One region of the Aurantivibrio infirmus genome, then DNA from elsewhere that is predicted to be linked to it. Evidence: riboswitches for the same ligand, from Rfam matches in the RefSeq annotation. Region 1 holds a riboswitch; the other holds the start of a gene.
What was found. A riboswitch is a leader RNA that binds a small molecule or an ion and turns the genes downstream of it on or off. The one in region 1 is predicted to bind thiamine pyrophosphate.
Positions count from the first base shown of each region.

Region 2: another riboswitch for thiamine pyrophosphate. It lies ahead of thiD (bifunctional hydroxymethylpyrimidine kinase/phosphomethylpyrimidine kinase); the one in region 1 lies ahead of thiO (glycine oxidase ThiO).

Region 1 covers NZ_BAAFSK010000004.1:203,727-206,878, reverse strand. The annotation lists gene ACYUCY_RS10380 (thiazole synthase) at 1-160, opposite strand, end outside; gene thiS (sulfur carrier protein ThiS) at 160-360, opposite strand; gene thiO (glycine oxidase ThiO) at 362-1,546, opposite strand; TPP riboswitch at 1,589-1,713, opposite strand; gene xseA (exodeoxyribonuclease VII large subunit) at 1,786-3,152, opposite strand, start outside.
Region 2 covers NZ_BAAFSK010000006.1:107,999-111,150, forward strand. The annotation lists gene thiC (phosphomethylpyrimidine synthase ThiC) at 1-330, opposite strand, end outside; gene thiD (bifunctional hydroxymethylpyrimidine kinase/phosphomethylpyrimidine kinase) at 404-1,231, opposite strand; TPP riboswitch at 1,359-1,485, opposite strand; gene ACYUCY_RS14260 (TolC family outer membrane protein) at 1,719-3,152, shown strand, end outside.

The sequences.
Region 1 (3,152 bases):
GGTTGTTGGGATCTTGGCGGCGCAAACCGAGAGTGACGATATCTACCTGAGCATCGTTAATAGCGTCGAGCATAGATTGAAGGGATGGATATAAAGCCGTACCAAGGAGCAAGCGGTTGGAAAATAATTCACCGTACAGTTGCAGTTTATCGTTTTCCATCAGCCTCCTCCCACCGGAGAGACGATATCTATTTGATCGCCATTATTCAGTTGTACCTTTGCATATTCAGCGCGAGGAATAAAATTTCCGTTCACCGCGACGGCAAATTTTTGTTCACCTATGTCGCTCGCTTTAATAGCGGAGACAAGTTGCGAGTCTGGCAGGTTAATAGTTTTGTTATTTAAACTGACGTTAATCATTTCACTTTATATTACTGGTAGTTAAATTAGTTTGATGGCTTGTGTTTCTGTGGCTTTTCTCTCGATGAGTGACTTCGTGATAGGCCGTTTCGTGATCGTGATAAATAGCTGACCAAAAATTTCCGGGTTGTTTCTCTTCTATCCAGTTTGAAATGTGCTCAACAATAGTAGGGGCCAGTAAATAACCATGACGATACAACCCATTAATTTGTAAGATGTTATTTTTCGCCCCATTCCCGTACGGATGGAGTCGTTGAACTTTCGGTAAATTGTCACGAAATGTTGGCCGCAAATTGGTGTCAGTTTCAATTACTCGGGCTTCTGAGAATGCTGGGTTGATAGTATAAAGCGCACTGGCTAGCTCAAGGTTTGATTGTAAACTGATTGGAGAAGAATCTTCGCTTTCTATTTCTGTTGCACCAATAATAAATTGATTGTTTGGTTTTGGCACAATATAAAGTTTGTAGCGAGGGTGCATTAAGCGCACTGGGCGACTCAGTTCAACATCTTTGCCCTCGACCCACATCACTTCTCCGCGTACACCGCGTAATTGGTTCGATGTGGTTTTCGCTCCCATACCTCGGCAATCCAAAATCCAATCCGCATCGTTAAATTGTTTTTGATCGTCGCCATTGTTTAAATCGACGGAATTGTTTTCTGTGCATTTTCCGCCGAGTTGACGAATAGCAACCAGAAGGCTGCTTAACAGTTGGCGGTTATCAAGATGTGCTTCACCGGGTAAAAATAAAGCGTGGTGAAAATGGGCTAGAGCAGGTTCTAGCTCGCTAATTTCAAGCTTGTTTAGCCAGCTACTAGTGTCGTCATGTTTTAGTTTGGCCGCGATTTCATTTTTAAATTGCGCCAACTCAGAATGATCCAGTTGGTGAGCGACGGCAATGCTGCCTTGCGCGGAGTAAGAGACAGAAGGTAAATTTGGCGTTTCGCGATTTAGCGTTTCAATCCATCGTGGCCACAGTGAAAGAGAGCTTAGACCCATATCGAAAATTAAACGATCACTGACGACAACTTCACTTAGTGGTGAAATCATTGCTGCTGCGGTATAGGCGGCGCTATGAGGATTTTCCAGCGATCCGCTTTCGGTGAGGCTTACCGAGTGACCCGTTGATAGCAGACGCCACGCAAGCAAGCGACCTAACAGTCCAGCACCAACAATGGCAATATTCATGACGGGAAAAAACGATAAGTGAAAAAGGTTGGCATGAGACGCTTCATATCAAATCTTGTTTCCTACGCAGGTTTCAACCTGATCAGGTTCGACGGGTTCAGAAGTCTGATCTCAGCGCTTTGATTCACAGTGATGTGAAGCTCTAAAGCGCGCCCCGACAAGAGGTGCTGAGTCTACTGGTATTTTTCAGAGGGAGCAATCAGCCTGGTGTCCGAATAAGCGCTTCCTGTGAGGCTTAGTTATTTGGCATCGAGCAGGCTATGAAGATCTGTTTGTTCTGCTTCGATTGCCTCGACTTTTGCGACAACTTGGCCCTTGGCAAGCTTGGCTTTAATTCGTTGCCCTTTGTTCAAACTACTGGCATCGCGAATTATTTCGCCTTGCTCATTCACTAGGATACTGTAACCACGTTGAATCGTATTGAGCGGGCTGACGGTATCCAAGGCTTCCACAACACTGGAAAATTTTTGTTGTTGAAATTTCATCAAATGCCGCAGTGTCGACATGAGGTTTTGATTAAGTTGAACTAAATTCTTTTTGGAACGATTGATTTGAGCGCTAGGGACGCAGCGCCGATACCGTTTTAACAAGCTGTTGAAAGTCGTATTCGCATCATGAAATTGGAAATTCATTGCTCGGCGTAAACGAATCTCCAGTGTGTCTAAGTGCTGGGCACGACTTTGTAGGCGTTCACCAGGATGTCTTAGTCGCGCGGCTAAACCACTGTTCAGTTGTCGCGCATGTGCTAATAAACGTTTTATTGATTGGCTCAATAATATTTCGTAACCCGCAAAGGTTTCGAGCCAGTCATCACCATCTGGGCTTAAGAGTTCGGCAGCGGCTGATGGAGTCGGCGCGCGTAGATCAGCAACAAAATCTGAAATGGTGAAATCCACTTCATGTCCTACTGCGCTGACGATGGGAAGTTTGCTGGCGAAGATTGCGCGGGCAACAATTTCTTCATTGAAAGGCCATAAATCTTCGAGTGAGCCACCGCCGCGCGATAATAGCAGGACATCAAATTTCTTAATTTCATTCGCGGTTTCGATGGCCTGAACAATTTGTTTCGCAGAACCATCGCCTTGAACGGCTACCGGGATAATAGTGACGGGAATACCCGCAAAGCGCCGTTTTAACACGTGCAATATATCTCGAATTGCGGCGCCGGTGGGTGAGGTAACAATACCAATGTGTTTGGGTAACTCGGGTATTGCCTGCTTGTGTTTCTCGTCAAATAAACCTTCTTTGTTTAATTTCGCTTTGAGAGCGTCGAAGGCCCGTTGCAATACACCAAAACCCGCTTCTTCGATATGTTCAGCAATGAGCTGATATTCTCCGCGACCTTCGTACAAGCTGACACGGCCTCGAATAACAACTTGTTTACCTTGCTCAGGCTTGAATCTAACTAGACTGTTCCTATTGCGGAACATGGCACAGCGGATCTGCGCGTCAGCATCTTTTAAGGTGAAATACCAATGACCAGAGGAGGGTGTTGCAACATTCGACATCTCTCCCTCAACCCAGGTCAAGGACAGATGCGTTTCGAGTAGTTGTCGGGCTTTATGATTTAGCTGTCCGACGGAAAGTACATCTCTCGCGGATGGTG
Region 2 (3,152 bases), on a different contig from region 1:
AATAGCAAAATCAGAAGAAGCTTGGCTTAATGTTTCCGTATCATTTCTCGCTGCAATCCACTCACTACGAACATCAGGTAAACCTTTGCGTAGATCGATAGCGACATTCGGATCGGTATAAGGACCAGAAGTATCGTAGACATGAACCGATGCATTTACTTCGCCACCAAATTCTGTCGGTGTGTCTTGCAAATGAATCTCACGCATCGGCGCTTTTAGATTATGGTTTTGACCTGCAACATACATTTTATTTGAGCTGGGAAAAGGCTGAATGGCATCTTGATTGACTTTATCGTCTTTATCTAAAAATTTATTAGTCGTAGTTTTCATAGTATTTCCTTTAACCAGCCTGTTAATAATCGCGGAGAAAAATTGAGTGTGCAGAATTTAAGTAGTCGAATTTTTATTGCATTTCGTATAAGTGATTTACTGGTCCATTTCCAGAGCCAATATTAATACGATCTGAGAATTTTATTGCGTCGGTCACGTAGCGTTTTGCACCAGACACCGCATCCAACAAAGATACACCTTTTGCTAAATTTGCGCATATCGCGGATGACAAGGTGCATCCCGTACCGTGAGTATTTTTAGTATCTATTCGTGGTAATGAGAAAACATGCTGAGTGAATTTGCCTTCAGTTTTGTGAATCATCACATCGGTCGATTCATCTTCACGCAAGTGGCCGCCTTTTAACAGAACAGCCTGACAACCCATAGATAATAGGCGCTCGCACTGTGTTTTCATTTGGTCAGAAGTTTCTGCAATATTTTCATTTAATAATGCGGCTGCTTCGTCAAGATTCGGAGTCACTAATGTTGCGAGTGGAAATATTTTTTGTGTGATTACATCCACAGCATTTCGGTCTAATAAAGCATCGCCGCTGGTCGCCACCATCACTGGATCGCAAATAATTGGAATGTTAGGAAATCGTGCCAACACTCTTGCAACGACTTCAATAATTTCAGCACTGTAAAGCATACCGAGCTTGATCGTATTAACAGGCACGTCACTCAAGACTGATTCGACCTGCTGCTGAACACTTTCTACCGGTACTGGCCATACGCCACTAACACCAAGAGTATTTTGTGCAGTCAGCGCAGTGATAACGGCGCAGCCATAAACGCCATGAGCAGAAAAGGTTTTTAAATCTGCCTGAATGCCTGCGCCGCCACTGGGATCGCTACCGGCTATCGAGAGCGCAATCGGCGTGTTTGGTTTATGATTTGCCACGGAAAAGCTCGCCATCATCAGAATAAAGTTTTGACGCTCTCTATTCTTGGGAAAATGATTAAGGTGACGAAATAACAAGAGGGGAGCTAATTTTGTAGGCGAGGCTTAGCAAAAAAACACCCACGATAATTAACTAAATCTCGTTTCCTACGCCAGCACTAACCGGATCAGGTTCGCGGGTATTTCTCAGCCTGAGATCTATTAATTAACCCATTAATTAAATAGTAGATTCACATGCACCCCGACAAGATCTGTCGCAGTCTAGAGAAGCTAAGAGTCGCTGTAAAGCGGAGACCTAGCAAATACCACAAAGTAAATCAGCGTGTTTAGGCAATTAGCTCTAACCTAATACCTCGCAAACTATGGCCTGGGGAAGCACAAAAAATTAACAGATTTTAACCCCGCTGCTAGTCCACCAACTCGACCCTCGCGACGTTAATAGGATAAACTCTGGCCTGCATTTTATACCTTAGGGATAAACCTCTCGATGATGATCTCAGCAATACCCTCAGTGAAGAAAACACTCTACGCAATTGGCACTAGCTGCCTATTCGTGATTAGCCCCTTATCCAGCGCAGACTCCTTGTTGGAGATCTACCAAAAAGCATTGGAAAACGATCCACAGCTGAAAGCCGATAAGGCGAATTATGACGCGGGTATGGAGAATAAGAAGATTGGGCTTGCGGGTTTGTTGCCCTCGATAAGCGGAAGTGTTGAGCACGGTAGAAGCGACCAAGAGTCTGATGGTCAGACTTTCGCTGGAGGTATACCAGTCGGGGGTGGTGGACGCAGCAAAACCGATACCCTGAGCACAAATTATTCAGTTTCCTTAACTCAACCATTATTTGACATGGGGGCATGGTACAGCTTTCAAAGAGGTGGGGTGCAAAGCGAATCTGCAGAGGTGCAATTTGAAGCAGATCAGCAGAGTTTCATAATTCGCGTCGCAGATGCCTATTTTAACGTGCTTCGAGCGATCGATGGCTTGGAAACAGCTACCGCCGAGCAACGCGCTAATGAATCTCAACTCGAACAAGCGAAGCAACGTTTTGAAGTTGGGCTGACACCAATAACCGACGTACACGATGCGCAAGCTGCATTCGATGGCGCTAGAGCCACTACTTTGGATGCCCGAGGACAAGTAGGTATTGCCTATGAGGCCTTGGAGGTTCTAACAGGTTCAGCCGAAGACGCGGTGCTGCCCCTCTCTGGAGACTTCCCGGTAACCAATCCGACACCTGCTTCACGCAGTGACTGGGTCGACTTCGCTTTAGAAAACAACTACGCATTGAAATCTGCAAAACTAAACGCGGAAACTTCTCGACTCAACGCAAAAGTAAGCGCTAGTCGGCATCTACCCACCTTAGGCCTATCTGCAACTTACTCGGATAGAGATTCCGAAAATGATAGAACGGCTTATGCCACGAACCCTCCATCTAGCTCCAAATCAACATCAGATTCAACATCAGAAACAACATCCATTGGAGTGAGATTAAGCATCCCTATTTATTCTGGCGGCGGAACCTCAGCTCAGCGTCGACAAGCTTACGATCAATACTTGCGTGCACAAGAGCTTTATAACTTACAACAACGCAACACCATTCAATCTGCGCGCTCTTTGCATTTATCAGTAGAGACTTCAGTCGCGACCGTGAATGCACGGCAACAACAAATTATTTCCAGCACTAGTGCCTTAGAGGCAACGCAGGCAGGTTACGATGCAGGTACACGAACCTTGGTTGATGTTTTGCTCGCGCAACGTACTTTGTATCAAGCGCAACGTGCTTATTCAGATGCTTTGTATAATTATATTTTGAATACCTTGCGTTTGAAGGAAGCCGCCGGAAACTTAAGTCCAGAAGATATTATTGAATTGGATCGCGCATTGGATGCTGCAAACCCAGCGACGCGCTCTAGCTTC